One region of the Streptomyces sp. NBC_01474 genome, then DNA from elsewhere that is predicted to be linked to it. Evidence: riboswitches for the same ligand, from Rfam matches in the RefSeq annotation. Region 1 holds a riboswitch; each other region holds the start of a gene.

What was found. A riboswitch is a leader RNA that binds a small molecule or an ion and turns the genes downstream of it on or off. The one in region 1 is predicted to bind cyclic di-AMP.
Region 2: linked by a shared signal. The riboswitch ahead of OG758_RS39010 (C40 family peptidase) and the one ahead of OG758_RS26610 (M23 family metallopeptidase) in region 1 are both predicted to bind cyclic di-AMP.
Region 3: linked by a shared signal. The riboswitch ahead of OG758_RS44605 (transglycosylase SLT domain-containing protein) and the one ahead of OG758_RS26610 (M23 family metallopeptidase) in region 1 are both predicted to bind cyclic di-AMP.
Region 4: linked by a shared signal. The riboswitch ahead of OG758_RS21935 (C40 family peptidase) and the one ahead of OG758_RS26610 (M23 family metallopeptidase) in region 1 are both predicted to bind cyclic di-AMP.

Annotation. Positions count from the first base shown of each region.
Region 1 is NZ_CP109449.1:5,782,377-5,787,453, forward strand. Features, by position in the region: gene mgtA (magnesium-translocating P-type ATPase) at 1-1,192, opposite strand, end outside; gene OG758_RS26595 (tellurite resistance TerB family protein) at 1,371-1,826, shown strand; tRNA gene OG758_RS26600 (tRNA-Met) at 1,878-1,951, opposite strand; gene OG758_RS26605 (PP2C family protein-serine/threonine phosphatase) at 2,151-3,257, shown strand; cyclic di-AMP (ydaO/yuaA leader) riboswitch at 3,517-3,662, shown strand; gene OG758_RS26610 (M23 family metallopeptidase) at 3,674-4,729, shown strand; gene OG758_RS26615 (aldo/keto reductase) at 4,840-5,077, shown strand, end outside.
Region 2 is NZ_CP109449.1:8,533,139-8,538,215, forward strand. Features, by position in the region: gene OG758_RS38985 (8-amino-7-oxononanoate synthase) at 1-415, shown strand, start outside; gene OG758_RS38990 (DUF397 domain-containing protein) at 399-635, opposite strand; gene OG758_RS38995 (helix-turn-helix domain-containing protein) at 645-1,526, opposite strand; gene OG758_RS39000 (ATP-binding protein) at 1,800-2,234, shown strand; gene OG758_RS39005 (DUF6328 family protein) at 2,289-2,843, opposite strand; gene OG758_RS39010 (C40 family peptidase) at 2,947-3,420, opposite strand; cyclic di-AMP (ydaO/yuaA leader) riboswitch at 3,424-3,601, opposite strand; gene OG758_RS39015 (hypothetical protein) at 3,955-4,263, opposite strand; gene OG758_RS39020 (ATP-dependent Clp protease proteolytic subunit) at 4,271-4,906, opposite strand.
Region 3 is NZ_CP109449.1:9,752,028-9,757,104, reverse strand. Features, by position in the region: gene OG758_RS44610 (flavodoxin family protein) at 1-505, shown strand, start outside; cyclic di-AMP (ydaO/yuaA leader) riboswitch at 1,620-1,784, shown strand; gene OG758_RS44605 (transglycosylase SLT domain-containing protein) at 1,787-2,527, shown strand; gene OG758_RS44600 (glycoside hydrolase family 43 protein) at 2,762-4,240, shown strand; gene OG758_RS44595 (hypothetical protein) at 4,427-4,906, shown strand; gene OG758_RS44590 (cation-translocating P-type ATPase) at 5,002-5,077, opposite strand, start outside.
Region 4 is NZ_CP109449.1:4,807,585-4,812,661, forward strand. Features, by position in the region: gene pcrA (DNA helicase PcrA) at 1-2,315, opposite strand, end outside; cyclic di-AMP (ydaO/yuaA leader) riboswitch at 2,584-2,733, shown strand; gene OG758_RS21935 (C40 family peptidase) at 2,742-3,923, shown strand; gene OG758_RS21940 (tellurite resistance/C4-dicarboxylate transporter family protein) at 3,951-4,898, shown strand; gene OG758_RS21945 (hypothetical protein) at 4,924-5,077, opposite strand, start outside.

The DNA of each region.
Region 1 (5,077 bases):
CGGCCGGGTCCTTTGCGAGAGCGTGCGTGATGACCGCCTCGTCGAGCGCGTCCGCGGTCGGCAGGTCGGCGAGCTGGAGTGTCCACCAGGCGGAGACGGCCGCCCAGTGCAGGGCGTCGGGGTCGGTGCGGGCCGGGTCGACGGCCGGGCGGTCCTGGGTGAGGGTGCCCGTCTTGTCGACGCAGAGGATGTCGACGGCGCCGATGTCGTGCAGCGCGGGGAGCCGTTTGACGATGACGCCGTGGGTGCGGGCGAGCAGCGCGGAGCCGCGGGCGAGCGCCGTCGTGACGATGACCGGCAGCATCTCCGGGGTGAGCCCGACGGCCACCGCGACGGCGAACGGCAGGGTCTCCAGGCCGCGGCCGCGCAGCGCGGCGCCGGCCATCAGGACCAGCGGCGGCGTCAGCAGCATGAAGCGGATCAGGGTCCAGGAGATGCCGTGCACCGAGCGGTCGAAGGCGCTCGCCCCGCGCTCCGAGCCGACCGTGGGGTGGGCGGCGGCGAAGCGGGTACCGGCGCCCGTCGCGAGCACCACGGCGCTCGCGCTTCCGGAGGCCACGCTGCCGCCCTGGAAGCACAGATGCGCCGACTCGCCGTCCGCGGGCAGGTCCACGGGACGCTTGTCGGCCGGCACGGACTCCCCGGTGAACGCCGCCTGTTGCACGGTCAGGCCCTGCGCCCTCAGAAGGCGTACGTCGGCGGGGATCAGGTCGCCGGGGCCGAGCCGCACCACGTCGCCGGGCACCAACTGGCTCACCGGGAGCTCGCGTTCGGCCGGTGAGGCTGCCGCGTCGGCGCCGGGGCGGCGCAGCACGGTCGCCGTCGTCGCGACGAGCTCGCGCAGGCCCGCCATGGCGCTGTCCGCACGGCGCTCGCCCGCGGAGCGCAGGCAGCAGCTGACGGCGACCAGGACGAGGATCACGCAGGCGGTGCCCCAGGCCGCGACGGTCGCCGAGACGAGGCCGAGGCAGAGCAGGACCACGGTGAACGGGTCGCGCAGGCTGCGGGCGGCGAGCAAGGGCCAGGACAGGGGGCGCGTACCAGGCAGGACGTTCTCGCCGTGCCGGGCCAGGCGTCGCTCGGCCTCCGCCTCGGTGAGGCCGCGCGGGCCGCTGCCGAGGGAGCGCAGGAGCTGGAGGGTCGTACGGCCTGAGGACGGGGCGGCGACGTCGGCCGGGGCGGTGTCGGTCACTTTCGGGCGCCGTCAGGGCTTCTCGGGTGTCGGCACCGTCGTCTTCTCCCGTTCATCGGACCACGAAAGGCTCCCCAGCAGAGAGTTCGGGCCTTCAGTTTAGAGGCGGAACTTTTGCCGCTCCCCGCTAGTTTCTACAGAGCTGTAGAAGATCAGTACACGCCGAACGAGGAGAGTCATGGCCCTGTGGGATCGCTTCAAGGAGTCCGCGTCGACGATGCAGACGCAGCTCATGGCGAAGAAGAACGACCTGAAGAGCGGCGCCTTCCGTGACGCGAGCATGGCGATGTGCGCGCTGGTCGCCGCGGCCGACAGGAACGTCGACCCGGCCGAGCGCAGCCGCGTGGCCCAGCTCATCTCCACGAACGAGGTGCTGCAGAACTTCCCGGCGGACCAGCTCCAGAGCCGCTTCGACGCGAACCTGAACAAGCTGACCGCCGACTTCGACTTCGGCAAGGTCAGCGTCCTCCAGGAGATCGCCAAGGCGAAGAAGAAGCCCGCCGAGGCGCGCGCGGTCATCCAGATCGGCATCGTCATCGGCGGCGCCGACGGCGACTTCGACAAGACCGAGCAGGCCGTCGTCCGCGAGGCCTGCCTGATGCTCGACCTGCCGCCGCACGAGTTCGATCTGTAGGGGGATACACCGAAGGCCCGGAACCATTGGTTCCGGGCCTTCGGCCTTCAGTAGCGGGGACAGGATTTGAACCTGCGACCTCTGGGTTATGAGCCCAGCGAGCTACCGAGCTGCTCCACCCCGCGTCGGTAAACACGACTCTACGCCATTGCGGCGACAGAACGCGAATCGGTTGCCCGGAGTTCCGTGATCCGCCGCCTGGGACCCCTTTCACCCGGTCGGTCCCACCAGGTCGCCCGCCGTCTGTCCGGGGTGAACCCTGGGGTGGGGCCCGATGACGTGCGCAGACGCGGGACCGACGCGGACGGTGGCGGGAGACGAGTGGTGGGGCAGCGAGGAGGACACGGGCGAGAGGCGGAGCAGGGCCTGTCCCGGGCCCGGTTCTTCGTACGTCTGGTGACCGTGCTGCTCATCGTCGCCGGGGCGGTCTACGACTACGTCACGCCGTCGACGTTCACCGGCGTGCCCCTGTTCACCGCCGCCCCGCTCGTCGCGGCCCCGTTCTTCTCGCCCCGCGGCACTCTCCTGACCGGCCTCGCGACCGTCGCCGTCGTACTCGGGGTGCATCTCAGATACACCCGCAGTTACGACAGTGACGCCATCACCGAACTCGTCACGGTCGCCACCGTCGCCGTACTCGCCTGTGTCATGAACCGCGTCGTGCGGCGCGGCAGCGAGCAGCTCACCTCTGTGCGCCAGATCGCCGAGGCGGCCCAGCGCGCCGTCCTGCCCGAGCCCGCCGAGCGCATCGGCGGCCTGGAGATCGCGGCCCGCTACGAGGCCGCCCAGGAGGGGGCCTTCATCGGGGGCGATCTGTACGCGGTGCAGGACACCCCGCACGGTGTGCGGCTCGTCGTGGGCGACGTACGCGGGAAGGGCATGGGCGCGGTGGCCGCCGTGGCCGTCGTCATCGGCGCCTTCCGGGAGGCGGCCGAGCAGGAGGCGACCCTGGAGGCGGTCGCGCAGCGCCTGGAGCGGGCGCTCGCGCGGGAGGGGCTGCGGCGCAACGGCCTCGACGAGTTCGAGGGCTTCACCACGGCCGTGCTCGCCGAGATCCCGCACGGCAACGGCCTCGTACGCGTCATCAACCGCGGCCACCCGGAACCCCTGCTCCTGGGCGGCGACGGGGCGCTCAAGGTCCTGTCGGCTCCGGAGCCCGCGCTGCCGCTCGGGATGGGGGACCTCGGCACCTGGCCCGACCGGGCGTCCGAGACGGAGTTCCCGAGCGGGGCGACGCTGCTGCTCCACACCGACGGTCTCTCGGAGGCGCGCGACGCGCAGGGCACCTTCTACGACCCGGCGGCCCGGCTCGCGGGGCGGATGTTCTCGGGGCCCGATCCGCTGCTGGCCGCGCTCACCGCCGAGGTCCGACGGCACACCGGGGGCGGCACGACGGACGACATGGCGCTGCTCGCGGTGAGGCGGCCGTGAAGCAGCCGTGAAGCAGCGGTGAGCACCGTCATCACCTTACGTAGTCGAACGGCGTCGCTGTGCATAACATTTGACAAACCGTCAGATGAACGGCGCGTTCCGGTGACGGGTCAACTCGCCCGATTCCGCCCGCTCGTGCCCCGTTAAGTCCAGGCCAAAGGCGTTAACGATCAGTCGGAACGGCTTGGAATCGGGCCCCGGTGTCTATTAACGTTCGATAACGCAGCGCGGTCGTCCCAGCCGTCACAAGAGATGGCTCCGTGCGCACGCGCCTAATCCCGCAAGGGAGCCGGGGAACCACCAACTTGGGGTGAATCGGACGTCTTTCCTTGCGGAAGGCGTCGGTAGGAGACCTTCCTGCTCCGAACCCGTCAGCTAACCCGGTAGGCGAGAAGGAAGGAAAGGAGCGCGCCCCAGTGGCGTCCAACCGGCCTGCCCCAGAGTTCTCCTATGCGCCGATCGACGAAGAGTTCGGCGAAACGGACGAGCGGACCTGGGAGGAGTGGAATCCCACCGAGGAGTCCGTCCGTCCCGTACGCGGCAGGCACCGCGTAGCCAAGCAGCGCGGCGGTCTCGCGCGCAGCTCCACTGTTCTCGGTGTCGGTGTGATCGCGGCCGTCGGCGCGGGCGGCATCGCCACCGCGCAGGGCGGCAAGCCTCCCGTACACATCTCGATGCCCGACCTCTCGGCCGTCAAGGACTCGCTGCCCGACGCCAAGTCCCTGCCCGGCGTGGGCGCGCTGATATCCGATGTCTCCGGAGATGACGACGAGTCCGGCGCCGACGCGACCCCGCTGACCGGCGCCGGCATCACCACCGCGGACGCCCAGCAGGGCACGACCGCCGGCGAGGCCCTGCGCGCCCGCATCATGCAGCAGGCCGAGCAGCAGCAGGACCAGGCCGCCGACGCCGAGGCCGCGGCCGCCGAGGAGGCCGCCGCGAAGAAGGCCGCCGAGGACGCCGCCAAGGAGCAGGACGCCGCCAAGGCCAAGGCCGCCGCCGACAAGAAGGCGGCGGAGGAGGCCGCGAAGAAGAAGGCCGAGGCCGAGCGCCTCGCCAAGCTCGCCAAGAGCTTCACGCTGCCGGTCGCCTCCTACACGATCACCGGCACCTTCGGTCAGCCCGGCTCGATGTGGTCCTCCGGCTACCACACGGGTCTCGACTTCGCCGCTCCGACGGGTACGCCGCTGAAGGCGATCCACTCCGGCACCGTCAAGGAGGCCGGCTGGGCGGGCGCGTACGGCTACCGCACCGTCCTGGAGCTGCCGGACGGCACCGAGCTCTGGTACTGCCACCAGTCGTCCCTCAACGTCAGCGCGGGCCAGAAGGTGACCAGCGGCGACGTCATCGGCCGGGTCGGCGCCACCGGCAACGTGACAGGGCCGCACCTCCACCTGGAGGTCCACCCCGGCGGCCAGGCGACCGGGGTCGACCCCGCGCCGTGGCTGCGCTCCAACGGCCTGACGATCTGAGGCTCGTAACCCTCCGAACCCCGGTGGTCCTGACGGCAACCCCCCGACGTCAGGGCTGCCGGTTCGCCGTGCCCGGAATATCTTGATCCATATCGGTGTTGTGACAGGCCATGACTTCTCTTCGCAAGCTCGGCTCGTCAGACCTCGAGGTGTTCCCGCTCGCCCTCGGCGGCAATGTGTTCGGCTGGACCTCCGACGAGGCGCAGTCCTTCGCCGTACTCGACGCGTACGTCGCCGCGGGCGGCAACTTCGTCGACACGGCCGACGCGTACTCGGCGTGGGTCCCGGGCAACAAGGGCGGCGAGTCCGAGACCGTCATCGGCAAGTGGCTGGCCGCGCGCGGCAACC
Region 2 (5,077 bases), 2.8 Mb from region 1:
TCTCGTCAACACCGCACGGACGTTCATCTTCGACACGGGCCTCGCGCCCGCGGCGGCCGGCGCCGCGCTCGCGGCCCTGCGCCTGCTGCGCCGCGAGCCCGAGCGCGCCGAAAGGGCCCGCGCCGTGGCGTCCTCGCTGCACGAACTGCTCACGGCCGAGGGGCTCCAGGCCGTACGGCCCGACGCCGCCGTCGTCTCCGTGCGCGCGCCGTCCCCCGAGGAGGCGGTGCGCTGGGCGGCGGACTGCCGCGAAGCCGGCCTCGCCGTCGGCTGCTTCCGTCCCCCGTCGGTGCCGGACGGCATCTCACGGCTGCGGCTGACCGCCCGCGCCGACCTGACCGACGATCAAATCGCCCAGGCCGTGCGGGTGATCAGCCGCAAGGCTCCCGACTCGGCATTCATCGCAAGGAGTTGAGGAACCCCTCCCATGCGGAGGGCGAGAACAGCAGGGCGGGTCCGGCCGTGTGCTTGGAGTCGCGTACGGCGAGGAGTCCGGCCGAAGGGCCGCGGTGCAGCGGAGCCGTCTCGACGCAGTTGTTCATTCCGGTGCTTCGGCTGCTTCGCCGCCATGGCGCGTCGTGCAGAGAGGTGCTGGGAACGGCGGCGGATGGTACGTACCGAGGCAGTGCTGACATGGTGCCTCCTTACGTGCGTTCACAGTCCGGAGGGCGATGCGCTCCGGCGATCCCGGCGATGAAATCCAACGAGTCCCCGGGCGAAAGGGCGTGGATCCGAAGGGTGTCAAAGGCGTCCGTGTACGCCTTGAGGTCTTCTTTCCGCTCGAGGTAGAGGCTACTCGTCAAATGGTCGAGAACTACTACGTCCAGATCGGAAGTGTTCGGAAATGAGAACACAACGAAAGGGCCGGTGAGTCCGACATGCTCCCCTGCGGTGAACGGCAGTACCTGAAGCCGCACATGGGGAAGCTTCGCCACGGCGGCCAGCTGACGCAGCTGCTCCGCCATCACCCGGGGACCGCCCACCGGGCGCCGCAGCACCGCCTCGTCGAGCACCGCGCTGAGCCGGAGCGGGGACGCGGAACGCAGCACGTCCTGCCGGGCGATCCGCACCTCGACCAGGGCGTCTACCTGCCCGTCCGGCAGCCCGCCGAGCGCGGCCCTGGTCACCGCACGCGCGTAGTCGGGCGTCTGGAGGAGGCCCGGCACGACGGACGTCTCGACCGTCCTGACCCGGCACGCCTGCGACTCCAGGCTGATGAAGTCCCGGTAGGCGGGCGGCAGAAGGTCCCGGTAGGCGTGCCACCAGTGCTGGCCGCCGTCGTCCCCCGACCCCGCCAGCGCGACCAGTAGATCCCGCAGGCCGGAGTCCGCGACCTCGAAGGCGTCGAGCAGGAGGCGCACGTCCGACGCTTTCACGCCGCTGCGCCCGGTCTCGATACGGCTCACTTTCGACTGGTGCCAGCCGACCAGCCGGGCCGTCTCGCCACTTGTGAGTCCCGCGCGGGCACGCAGCGCGCGCAGCTCCGCGCCGAGTCTGCGGCGGCGCACCGCCGGACCGTGTTTCATCCTGTCTCCTCGGACCTGCGGCCCGGCTCCTTCAGGCCCGGCGGATCGGTGTTCTGAGGCGACGGTAGAGGAAGTCGGCGGCGTACGCCCAAATGCGGTCCACCCACGCAGAGTTCACCGCTTCGAGCGACAGATATATGCATATCTCGGGGGATCGGCTCCACCGGCCGGGCGGGAGTGGCACTCTGGCGCGAAGCACCAGTCCGGGGGTCGCCTCGAGTCATCCGCCATGTGTCGGATTCAGGCCCCGGCGAAAAAAGGGACGACGTCGCCATGGCAGATCACCAGGAAGCATCCGTCACTCTGCCGAGCGATCCCGCCTCGGTCTTCTCGGCCCGCACATATGTCAGCGACGTACTCGCCGAATGGGGCATGCCGCGCGACGCGGAAGCCGCCGACACGGTCCGGCTCATCGTCTCCGAACTCGCCACGAACGCCGTGATGCACACCCGTGGACAGTCGCCCGTCTTCAAGGTCGACATGCAGCTGGAGCGCGACGAACACCTGCGCATCGGTGTCACGGACAGCCACCCGTGCTACCCGAAGCGGCTCCCGGCCGCCGTCCAGCAGGACAACGGGCGCGGCATGGTGATCATCCGCTGGCTGACCGCCGAGTGCGGCGGAAGCCTGTCGGTCAGGCCCACCCCCGAAGGCGGCAAGACCGTATGGATCGCCCTGCCGTGGACGGTCCCTGTCCAACAGGTGTGAAGGCCGGCGGGCGTGCAGGCCAACAGGTGTGAAGGCCGGCAGGTATGAAGGCGGCTACGGGGACGGTGTGTCCGTCTCCTCCTGCGCCCGCGTGAGCGAGCGCCGCACCAGACGCGGCAGCACACCCCACAGGCCCACACAGACCGCGAACGTGCCGGCTCCCGCCGCGATCCCCGCCGCCCGCCCCGCCGTGACGTCCACGACGAGCAGCACGGACCCGGTCAGGGCGAGCACCAGAACGCTCAGGCCGGCCGTGGCGAGCCGCGAGGACATCTGCACGATCTGAGGCTTGGCGCCGCGCCGGAACAGCGCGCGGTGCAGCGCCGCGGGCGCCGTGAACAGCGCGGCGGCGAGCACCGCGAGCAGCAGCGTCGCGATGTAGGTCGCGCGCTGCACGGCGTCCAGCGACGGGAACCGCGGAGTGAACGCCAGCGTCAGCAGGAACGCGAAGAGGATCTGCACGCCCGTCTGGGTGACCCTCAGTTCCTGGAGCAGCTCGCCGAAGTTCCGGTCCGCGCGCTCCAGCGGCGTCTCGTGCCGGTCCTGGCCGCCGCTCGGCGGGCCCGGGCGTGGGGCGTCCTCGTCGCAAGCCCTTCGGTCCTCGTCCATACGACCACGAGTACCCCATCGCGCGGTTCCGAGGCGGGCGGGCGTGAGCACGCTCCGGCGCCTGACGGGTCCCCCGGGCGCCCGGGGGACCCGTCAGACGGCGCTAGCGCACGCGCCCGTACCAGACGCTCCTCGTCCAGATCCGCTCGAGCCGCACCACGGCACCGGTCTTCGGCGAGTGCCAGATCTTTCCCTTCCCGGCGTAGATGCCGACGTGGTAGACGCCGCGGCCCGAGTGGAAGAAGACCAGGTCACCGCGTTTTCGATGGGACGCGGAGACATGGCGGGTCTTGTTGTACTGCTGGGCGGCGGTGCGGGGCAGTTTCTTGCCCGCGGCCTTGAACGAGTAGAGCGTCAGGCCCGAGCAGTCGAATGTGTGCGGCCCAGTGGCGCCCCACCGGTAGGGGCTTCCCCTCTTGGAGGCCGCGATCTGGAGTGCTTTCGTCGCCGGTGGCGCGGCTTCCGCTTCGGGGGCGGCTCCGGGGACCAGCAGGCTGCCACCCGCTACGGCGAGCGTGAGGGCCGAGGCGGTTCCGGCCCGGGCGAGCAGCGACGGGACACGATTGAGCGCAGTCATGCGCAACCCTTCGTCAGCCGCCTGTGAAGGATGACCTGTCGGATTCGGGCTGGCGAAGTTGCCCGGCCGCGATGTGCGGCTTCACCCCAAGGGCCGGCCCGGAAAACAGCTCCGGCGGCCCGTCGTGCTCGGGTCCTCCACTCCTGCCGATCCACTCCTGTCGACCTGGCATCCGTACGGCGGCAGGACTCGGCGTCCGCACGGACCGCCCCGCCGCGGCGGCGGGGGCTTGTCGTCGGAAGGGATCTTCACGCACGAACGGCGCGAACGCAGCGCCGAATCGGCGTTAAGTGAGTGTCCTCACGACTGGCCTGTTCGGGTGGACAGCGCACCTTTCCACCCTGGTGCAGGGGTCCCGACGACGCCCGCACCAGCAGCGGAAGGCGGAATCTCTGATTCCGCGTAGGCGTTCCGCGCAACTTTTCCGGTTCGCAAGTGCTAGTACCGGCTACTCCGTATGTGGGTACCTCTTCTGGTCCGTTTCGGCTCGGGTCCGGACGGTTCGCCTCGACCGCTCCAGTCTCGAATGCACCGTCAATTGACCGGCTCCGGCGGAACTGTGACCCGTTGTGACCTCCTTTCTCCGTCCAGGACCCGCAAAGCCCGAGCCAGCGTCGTCGCGTGGACCTCGCTCTCGCCCCGCTGATGCATGAGCGTCAGGGCGTCCCTGAGGGCCGTCGCCCTGCCGACGAGCGCTTGCGCAGCGCGCAGTCCGCCATACGTGTGGTCGCTCCGGGCCGGGTTGATCCTGCCGAGCAGATCGACCACCTCCAGATAGCGGTCGAGGAGTTCGCACTCGGCGCGCGTCAGCGCGGGCAGCGGGGGCAGTTCGGGCGGCAGCATCGCCGGCTCACCTGGCGCCGGGGGCCGAACCGGACGTCTTGCGGTTGTCGATGACCCGGTCCACGAGCCCGTACTCCACGGCGTCCTGGGCCCGGAGGATCGTGTCCCGCTCGATGTCGGCGGCGATGCGCTCGCGGTTCTGCCCGGTGTGCCGCGCGAGCAGTTCCTCCAGCTGGGCGCGCATACGCACCAGTTCACGGGCCTGGATCTCCAGGTCGCTCGGCTGGCCCTGCGCGGGCTCGGGCAGCCCCGGCTGATGGATCACCACGCGCGCGCCGGGCAGCATGGCCCGCTTCCCCGGTGTCCCGGCCGCCAGGAGCACGGCGGCGGCGGAGGCGGCCTGCCCGAGGCACACGGTCTCGACCTCGCAGCTGACGAACCGGATCGTGTCGTAGATCGCCATCATCGCGCTGAACGAGCCGCCGGGGGAGTTGATGTACAGCGAGATGTCCCGGTCCGGCGCGGCGTACTCGAGGTGCATGAACTGCGCCATCACGTCGTTCGCGGAGGTGTCGTCGATCGGCGTCCCCAGGAAGACGATCCGCTCCTCCAGGAGCTTGGAGTACGGATCGAGGGTGCGGTGCCCGGCCGAGGTGTGCTCGGTGAACTCGGGCAGCACATAGCGGGCGGAAGGTCGGTTCATGGCACATGCCTCCGTGAGCGCGGAACTCTGTCGCTGCTTCTGTAAAAAATGTACAGGACGTACGGATGGCCGGGTAGGGGGCAGGGGGCGAGGAGCGCGAAAAGGAGGGCTCGGGCTGCGGGAGACGCGAAAAGGGGCCGGCCCGCGCCCCGAGGCGCCGGCCGACCCCCT
Region 3 (5,077 bases), 4.0 Mb from region 1:
GACGGACGCCTGGCCGGACCTCTACCGTCAGGTCATGGCCGCCGACATCCTCGTACTGGCCGGCCCGATCTGGCTGGGCGACAACAGCTCCGTGACGAAACAGGTGATCGAACGCCTCTATGCCTGTTCCAGTCTTCTCAACGACGCAGGACAGTACGCCTATTACGGCCGCGTCGGCGGCTGCCTGATCACCGGCAACGAGGACGGCGTCAAACACTGCGCAATGAATGTCCTCTACAGCCTGCAACACCTGGGGTACACCATCCCTCCCCAGGCCGACGCCGGATGGATCGGTGAGGCCGGCCCCGGCCCCTCCTACCTCGACCCGAGCTCCGGCGGCCCCGAGAACGACTTCACCAACCGCAACACCGCGTTCATGACCTGGAACCTGCTGCACCTGGCCCGGGCATTGAAAGATCTCGGTGGCATCCCCGCCTACGGCAACCAGCGCACCGCCTGGGACGCCGGCTGCCGCCACGACTACGAAAACCCGGAACACCGGTAGCGGTACCCGCAGGAAAGCGGGCCGCCTCGCCCCGGCGTCGGTCAGATGCCGTGCACGCCGCGAACGCCCGCCCACTCCGGCACCAGCCGCCCGCGTCCCGTCAGCTCCCCGCACAACCGGACCCGAGGCAGCGGCCCGGCCCACGACTCACCACAACGCGGCGGTGCCTGCCTCAAATCAGGAACACGCCGCTCCCATAAGCCCGTTCGCGCTCGCGTCCAGCACGCCTTCGCTCGAATTCAGGTCTCAAATATCCCGCGTGACTGGTGAATCGCCGTCATGTTTCATGCGCCCGAGTAACTTCCTCTATTACTGCGCTTCTTCGCGGCACACCTTCACTCGTCAGTCGGCAGAGATTTTCAGCAGGCTCCTCCGGATCCGAGCAGAGGCTTTCACTGACATACCGGTGACGATCCGCAACTGACTTCCCATCACATTCAGGCCTCTTCTGAACTCGCGCACATCCTGAGCCCCGCAAGATTTCCAGGTGCACCATCGGAGCCCTCGCCCACCCGGCCCTCGGGTATCCCGCGACCCCAACAGGTCGGCAGGAAGTGCACTCCGATGACGGAGCCCGTCGGCCTCACCTCGGTCGACCCTCAGCCGAACCGCACAAGGTCACGTTCAGGCACCATCCCGATCGAGGCTTGCTCATGAACCGTGCGGCGGGGACGCCCATCGGGCCGCGTGATCGGGTCGACATTGACGCCAATATGCCCCTTTAGGTAGCAAACTCAACGCGGCGCTATGTCCGTTTTCATAGTAAAAACCATCTTTTAAACATTATTGGCGCCGTAAGAGGAGTTACACCTATCTTGCAGGGGATTCAGGCGAAATACCGCACCCTCATACGTGATGGGGTGGCATTCCAACCTGCATCCCATTCAGTGAACCGCGTCACACGAACAGACGCGGGCCCCGAGCTCTGCTGATGCCCTGCTTCCCTTCTGCGCGAAGAAGATTGGGCTTTTCGATCAAAGATGGCGGCGTGTCCTGGTCGCCGCACACAGGGCTCTCACATTTCGCGATCACAATTCCGGTCTTGTTCCGTCCGCGCTTTCTCGCCTAATGTCACCGTCAATCCGGATGGAACGCCGAATCCTGCCGCTGTCCGGAATCCCTCCCACCCACTCGGTTACGTACGGCAGGAGCGGGGGACCCAGGTAAGCCGCCGATCCGGTTTGCGGAACGGCTCGGGGTGAAGTCGCACTCATAGTGCGACCGGACATCTCCTGTCCGAACCCGACAGCTCACCTCGCAGGCGACGGAGAGGAATTCGTCATGCCCTCAAAGGGAAAGCACCGCCGCCTCAAGTCCATCTCGCTCACCCGGGGACTCGCCGCCGCAGGCACGGGCGCGGCTGTGCTCGCTCTCCCGGTGCTCGGCGCGACCAACGCCAGCGCGGAGCAGGCCGCCCCGGCCGCAAAGAGCGCCGCGGCCCCCACGACGTATGTCGTCGCCGCGGGCGACACCCTCAGCAAGATCGCCCGAGAGCACTCTCTGAGCGGCGGCTGGAAGAAGCTGTACCAGGACAACCGAGCCGCCGTCGGTGACAACCCGGGGCTGATACACCCCGGCATCAAGCTCACGCTCGGCGAGAAGAGCCCCACCAAGCCCGTAGCCACCAGGGCATCCGCCGAGCGGGCCGACCGCTCCGAGGTCCGGACCACGCTCGCCGCTGCCCCGGCGAAGAAGTCCTACACCAACGACCTCGACGGCTGGATCAAGGAGTCGCTCGACATCATGGCCCAGCACAACATTCCCGGCTCCTACGAGGGCATCCACCGCAACATCATGCGTGAGTCCTCCGGCAACCCCCTGGCCATCAACAACTGGGACTCCAACGCTGTCGCAGGAACCCCGTCCAAGGGGCTCCTGCAGGTCATCGACCCCACGTTCAAGGCTTACCACGTGCCCGGCACCTCGATGAACAGCTACGACCCGGTCGCCAACATCACTGCCGCCTGCAACTACGCGGCCGACAAGTACGGCTCGATCGACAACGTGAACGGCGCGTACTGACAGTCGCTTTGGGTTCCGCACCGGCTCAGCGCGGAGGACACCGCAGTCCACTCGGCCTGAACGGAAGCCCAGCAACCGCCAGTTGAAGCGCATCGATGATGTGTGGCCCTGAAGTCCCGCGTGTACGAAGGGACTTCAGGGCCCAGTTGCGTCCTGCTCAACCCCTTGCGCGCCGTCACCCCCGTGCATATCCTCCCCGCGAATCGAAGCGCTTCGACACCGTGGAGAAACAGCATGGCAGACCCACACCCGGTCATCCCCGGGTTCCACCCGGACCCCAGCGTCTGCCGCGTCGGCGACGACTACTACCTCGCGTGCTCGAGCTTCGAGTACGTGCCCGGGGTGCCGCTCTTCCACAGTCGCGACCTGGTGCACTGGCGGCAGATCGGCAACGTCCTCGACCGGCCCGGCCAGCTGCGGCTGCCCTGGGACACACCCTCCTCGGCCGGGATCTACGCGCCGACGCTGCGCCACCACGACGGCCGCTTCTGGCTCATCACCACCAATGTGAGCGAGGGCGGCGGCAACCTGCTCGTCTCCGCCACTGACCCGGCGGGCCCCTGGTCCGACCCGGTCCCACTGCCCGGCGTCCCCGGCATCGACCCGGATCTCGCCTGGGACGAGGACGGCGCGTGCTGGGTCACGGTCGCCGGCATCTCCCAGGTCCGTATCGACCCGTACACCGGCGAGACGTTCGGCGAGCCGCGCCCGCTGTGGTCCGGAACACCGGGCGCCAAGGCCCCGGAGGCGCCGCACCTGTACCACGTGGGCGACCACTGGTACCTGCTGATCGCCGAGGGCGGCACCGAGCGCGGGCATGCCGTGTCCGTGGCCCGCGGCCCCGCGCCCACCGGCCCCTTCGAACCTTGTCCGGCCAATCCGGTCCTGACCCACCGCAGCACCGACGAACCCGTCCAGAACACCGGGCACGCCGATCTGGTGCAGGCACCCGACGGCACGTGGTGGATGGTGTTCCTCGGGGTGCGGCCGCGCGGCGGCACCCCAGGCTGGCACGTGCTCGGCCGCGAGACCTTCCTCGCGCCGGTCACCTGGGAGGACGGCTGGCCGGTCGTCGGCCCGCCGACGACGGACGACCCCGCGCCCGACTCCGCCGAATGCTTCACGGACGACTTCGACGACGCCGATCTGCGGCCCTCCTGGATCTCGCTCCGCCACCGCTCCCCGCGGCACTGCACCACGAAGGAACAGCCGGGCCGACTGACGCTGCACGCCCTCGGCGACGGCCCCGACGCCGCCGACGTCACCTTCGTCGGCCACCGGCAGCAGCACCATTCCTGCCGCGTCCGCGCCCACCTCGACCCGTCGGACGGCACCGGAGGCCTAGTGGTCCGGCTCGACGAGCAGCACCACTACGAGATCGAGGCCGACGCCGCCGAAGTACGAGTGATCGCCCGCGTCGGACCGCTGCGCACCGTGGTGGCCTCCACGTCCCGGGCGACGGACGGCGGACCGATCGTGCTCGGCGTCGACGTGACCCCCACGGACACCCCGCGCGACGCGCGCACCGGTCCCGACACGCTCGCGTTCGGGGTCGAGGAGCAGGACGGCACGTTCACCGCCCTCGCGACCCTCGACGGCCGCTATCTGTCGACCGAGGTGGCCGGCGGGTTCACCGGCCGCGTTATCGGCCTGTACGCAGGCTCCGGCACCGCACACTTCGACTGGTTCCGCTACGAGCCGCTCGAACAGTGAAAGGGACCTCGCAGGAGACAAGCACGGGCCGCAGACGCCGCGCCGGATGGGTGGCGGGCCTGATCCTGGCGTTAGCCACCGCTGTCGGCACCTCCCGGACCGAGGCCGTGGCGGCGCCCGCCGACACCGGCGCGCGCCGACAGCTTGGCTACTCCCGCCGTGAGTTGGGGGCGGGACCCTGCGTGCATGACCAGCGACAGCGCCGTCCGCCAGCTACTACAGGCGCCCGACCCCACCACGCTGTCCGAGCCGCATGTGCGGGCCCAGACGTGCGTGTGGTGCACCGTTGCCCTCTGCCGCGGAACATCCGTGGTCCTCGGCGAGCGCGCCGAGATCGAACGCCACTGGTTTCCGCGCGGCTGCCGCCCCTGCACCATCCACCACGCCCATCCCCCGCAACTCGACCACACAGAACTGCGAGCAGTGCACCGACGACCCGACGGTCTGCGCTCCGGGCACGCGGCTTCGGCTCGTGATGCGGCAGGCGCGGCGATGAGCGCCAAGCGGAAGACGCTGCAGGAGCTCTGCTTCGTCGAGCACATCCTCGGTGATCAGGGCGCCCAGCCCCGAAAACACCATACTCACGAGCTCGTTGACATTTCGCACGCGAGTGTCAACGACATCGACGACGCTCCGTCATCACCGAATGTGAGACAGGGCCGTTAAAATTGACGTACCCGGACCGCGGTGCCCCGCTTCTCCTACACGCTCTCCACCGCCCAGTGCGATACGCGGAGTTCGGAACGCTGGAACACCCCTGACTATCGACGCGGCGGAGTCCGCAATACCGCTCTCGAGAGCCGGGCCGCTGCACATCCGGTGACGGCAGCGACTGCA
Region 4 (5,077 bases), 970 kb from region 1:
GCCGGTGTCGTGCGGGAGCGCGACGACGAGAGGGACGCGGCGATGCCGCTCGTCGGGCCGGTCGACTTGGCGGGCGCCATGGCCCCGGTCCGCTTCCACTCCAGATGCGCGTCCGGGATCTCCTCCAGGAAGCGCGACGGCGGGTTGTACGAGGGCTGGCCCCAGGCACTGCGCAGCGTGGAGCGCGTCAGATACAGGCGCTCACGCGCGCGCGTGATGCCGACGTAGGCGAGCCGGCGCTCCTCCTCCAGCTCCTTGACCTGGCCGAGGGAGCGCATGTGCGGGAAGACCCCGTCCTCCATGCCGGTCAGGAAGACGACCGGAAACTCGAGGCCCTTGGCGGTGTGCAGCGTCATCAGCGTGATGACGCCGGAGCCGTCGTCCTCCTCCTCCGGGATCTGGTCGGAGTCGGCGACGAGCGCGACCCGCTCCAGGAACTCGGAGAGCGTACCGACGCTCGCCTCGCCCTCACCCTCGGCCGCGCCGTCCGCCGTCGCGCTCTCCTGCTCGAACTCCAGGGCCACGGCCGCGAGTTCCTGAAGGTTCTCGATGCGGGTCTCGTCCTGCGGGTCCGTCGACGACTGCAACTCGGCGAGATAGCCGGTCCGTTCGAGCACGGCCTCCAGAACCGTGGCCGGGCCCGCGCCCGACTCGACGATCGTGCGGAGGTCCTCCATCAGCGTGTTGAACCGCTTCACCGCGTTCGTCGAGCGGGCCGCCATTCCGTACGCCTCGTCGACGCGGCGCAGCGCCTGCGGGAAGGAGATCTTCTCGCGCTGGGAGAGCGCGTCGATCATCGCTTCTGCACGGTCGCCGATGCCGCGCTTGGGCACATTGAGGATGCGGCGCAGGGGGACGGAGTCCTCGGGGTTGGCGAGCACCCGCAGATAGGCCAGGACGTCCCTGACCTCCTTGCGCTCGTAGAAGCGGACTCCGCCGACGACCTTGTAGGGCAGGCCGACGCGGATGAAGATCTCTTCGAAGACACGGGACTGCGCGTTCGTCCGGTAGAAGACGGCGACGTCGCCGGCCTTCGCGTCGCGCGCGTCGGTGAGCCGGTCGATCTCGTCGGCGACGAACTGCGCCTCGTCGTGCTCGGTGTCCGCGACGTAGCCGGTGATCTGCGCGCCCGCGCCCGCGTTCGTCCACAGATTCTTGGGGCGGCGGGATTCGTTGCGCTCGATGACCGCGTTGGCCGCGGAGAGGATGGTCTGCGTCGAGCGGTAGTTCTGCTCGAGCAGGATCGTCGTCGCGTCGGTGTAGTCCTCCTCGAACTGGAGGATGTTGCGGATGGTGGCTCCGCGGAACGCGTAGATCGACTGGTCGGCGTCACCCACGACGCACAGCTCGGCCGGCGGGAGATCGCCCTCACGCGGCGGCTCGTCCTCCGCGCGGCCGCTGTCGACCGATCCCACCAGCTCCCTGACCAGCGCGTACTGCGCGTGGTTCGTGTCCTGGTACTCGTCGACCAGGACGTGGCGGAAGCGGCGGTGGTAGTGCTCGGCGACGTCCGGGAAGGCGCGCAGGAGGTTTACCGTCGTCATGATCAGGTCGTCGAAGTCCAGCGCGTTCGCCTCGCGGAGGCGGGACTGGTACATCGCGTAGGCCTGGGCGAGGGTCTTCTCGAAGCCGTCGGCGGCCTGAGCCGCGAAGTCCTCCTCGTCGATGAGCTCGTTCTTCAGGTTCGAGATCTTGGCGCTGAAGGACTTCGGCGGGAACTTCTTCGGGTCCAGGTCGAGGTCGCGGCAGACCAGGGCCATGAGGCGCTTGGAGTCGGCGGCGTCGTAGATCGAGAACGACGACGTGAAGCCGAGCTTCTTCGACTCGCGGCGCAGGATACGGACGCAGGCGCTGTGGAACGTCGACACCCACATCGCGTTCGCCCGCGGGCCGACGAGGGACTCGACGCGCTCCTTCATCTCGCCCGCGGCCTTGTTCGTGAACGTGATCGCGAGGATCTGGCCGGGGTGCACGCCGCGCTCGCCGAGGAGATACGCGATGCGGTGCGTGAGCACACGGGTCTTGCCGGAACCTGCGCCCGCCACGATGAGCAGCGGGGAGCCGCCGTGGACCACGGCCGCCCTCTGGTTCTCGTTCAGCCCGTCGAGGAGCGCCGCCGGGTCCAGCGCGGGGCGCGGGGCGCCGTCCCGGTAGTACGCGTCCCTGGCCGGGGGCACGTCGAACTTCCCGTCGAACAGGTCGTCCGGAACGTGCTCCGGAGCCGTGTCGTCCTCGGGCGGCGGCGGGGCATGCTCCTCACTGGCCTTCGAAGCCGTGAGGTCCGCCAGGAAGCTGTCGTCAAAGAGGCTGCTCATCGCTCTACGAGTCTAGGCCGCCCCACTGACACCCACGGCCGCCCCGGAAACTTCCCTCCGACTTCGCAGCTCCGGCCACCTCTCGTAGTGCGGAAATCACCCTCCGTGAGAGTTACCGGAGGTCACGAACGAGATTGCCGAAGGTCACGAAAATGTATCGGGCATATCGAACATCAACCTTCACAGCAGCCACACGAGTTGGCTAGCGTGCTCCGCGGGCCGCCCGTCCCCCCGCCGGCAACCGCGCCGCGAACGGGTCGCCCCCGCTGAGTTCAGTACGCCGAGAGGCATGGAACCGGGGACCCACGACCTTTGGGGTGAATCGGCCGACGACCCGTCAGGGCGCGACCGTAGGGCAGCCTTCCGAATCTCCGCCCGAACCCGACAGCTAACCCGGTAGGCGGTCATGGGAAGGAGACGCGCCCCTTGGCGTCGCACCGCAAGCCGCGCAGCAGGACGGCCGGTCCCCGCACGGCCCCCGTCGTCGGAATCACCACGGCGGCCCTCACCTCCATAGCCCTGCTCTCGCAGAGCGCGACCGCCGCCCCCTCCGCGCCGCCGAAGCCGAGCCTGGAAGAGGTCCAGAAGAAGGTCGACACCCTCTACCACCAGGCGGGCGTCGCCACGGAGAAGTACAACGCGGCCAAGGAGCGCACCACCAAGCAGCAGAAGCACGTCGGCGACCTGCTCGACGACGTCGCGCAGCGCACCGAGAAGCTCAACAAGGCCCGCCAGGAGCTCGGCACCTTCGCCGCCGCCCAGTACCGCACCGGCGCCGTCTCCGACACCGCGACGCTGCTCCTCGCCGACGACGCGCAGGACTACTTCGACCAGGACCAGCTGATGAGCCGGCTCACGAGCCGCCAGAAGAAGGCCGTCGACGACTACCAGACCGAGCAGGCCGCCACCACGAAGAAGCGCACCGAGGCGGCCAAGAGCCTGGAGACGCTGACCACTTCGCAGGCCACGCTCAGGAGCACGAAGAGGGACGTCCAGCAGAAGCTCGGCGACGCCCGCGAACTCCTGTCGAAGCTGACCGCCGAGGAGAAGGCGCGCCTCGCGGCGATCGAGAAGAAGAAGCAGGAGGCCGCGAGGAAGAAGGCGGAGGAGCTGGCGCGTCAGCAGGCCGAGGCGGAGGCCAAGCGCAAGGCGGCCGAGGAGGCGCGCCAGAAGGAGAACCCGGGCACGGGCAGCGGTTCCGGCACGGGTACGGGTACGGGTACGGGTACGGGCTCCGGCAGCACCGGCAGTGGCTACACCGCCAAGGCCGCGAAGGTCATCGCCTTCGCCGAGTCCCAGATGGGCAAGCCGTACGTGTGGGGCGCCACGGGCCCGGACTCGTACGACTGCTCGGGCCTCACGCAGGCCGCGTGGAAGGCGGCCGGCATCTCGCTGCCGCGCACGACCTGGGACCAGGTCAAGGTCGGAACGACCGTCACCACGGCCAACGCCCAGCCCGGCGACCTGGTCTTCTTCTACGACGACATCAGCCACGTCGGCATCTACATCGGCGACGGCAAGATGATCCACGCCCCGAAGCCGGGCGCGAACGTGCGCGTCGAGTCGATCTACTACATGCCGATCCACAGCGTGGTGCGCCCGGCCTGACCGCCTTCGTGGGGTTACGTTCGGGCGGTGCGCGGCCCGAACGCAACCCCAGGTCCCGGACCCACGTGGTCCCAGCTCCCGCCGGCCGCCGGTGCCGCCGTCATGGCCACCGGCATCATCTCGGTCGGCCTGAACCTGACCGGTCACTCGGTGCTGTCCGGCATCACACTGGTGCTCGCCGCCGCCCTCTGGCTGGTCCTCGCGACGGACTTCGCGAGCCGGCTGCTGCGGGAGCGCGACCGCTGGCACTCCGAGGCCGACACCCCGCCCGCGCTCACCGCGGTCGCGGCGACGGCCGTCCTCGGCACCCGGATCTCCATGTTCGGCTGGCAGACCCTGGCCGAGGCGCTCCTCGCCCTGGCCGCTCTCGTCTGGCCGATGCTCCTGATCAACGTCGTACGGCACTGGAAGCCGCGGATGCCGGGGGCCGTGTTCCTCGGCTGTGTCGCGACGCAGGGCCTCGTCGTCCTGGCGGCGACGCTCGTGCCCGCGGTCGGCGCGCACTGGCTCGGGTTCACCGGGATGGTGCTCTTCTGGGGCGGGATCGTCCTGTACTGCTTGGCGCTGCTCCACTTCGACCTGCGCGAGGTGGCCTCCGGCGCCGGGGACCAGTGGGTCGCGGGCGGCGCGCTCGCCATCTCCGCACTCGCCGCGTCGAAGCTCGTCGCGACGGGCCTGTGGAACAAGGACGACACGGACGTCCTGCGCACCATGAGCTTCCTGCTGCTCGCGCTCGATGTGGCCTGGTACGTCGTGCTGGCGGTGGCGGAGGTGCGGTGGCCCAGGCCGCGTTACGACGTGCGGCGCTGGTCGACGGTCTTCCCGTTGGGAATGACAGCGGCGGCGGCACTGTCCGTGAGCGCCGCCGCCGATGTGCCCTGGCTCAAGGGGCCGGGGCAGGTACTGGTGTGGATCGCGGTGGCCGCGTGGCTCGCCACCCTGTTCGGGACGTTCAGGTCCCGCACACCCGCCTGACTCAGGTCCACAGGACCGTGCCGGCTCAGGTCCAGAGGACCGCGATGAAGATGTTCGCGGTGGTCAGGAGGCCGACGAGGCCGAACAGGCCCTTGTCCACCTTCTCGTCGTCCCGCTTCACGTACACGAGGCCGAGGATCACGATCAGCAGCGCGAGCTTCACGCCGATCTTGATGTTG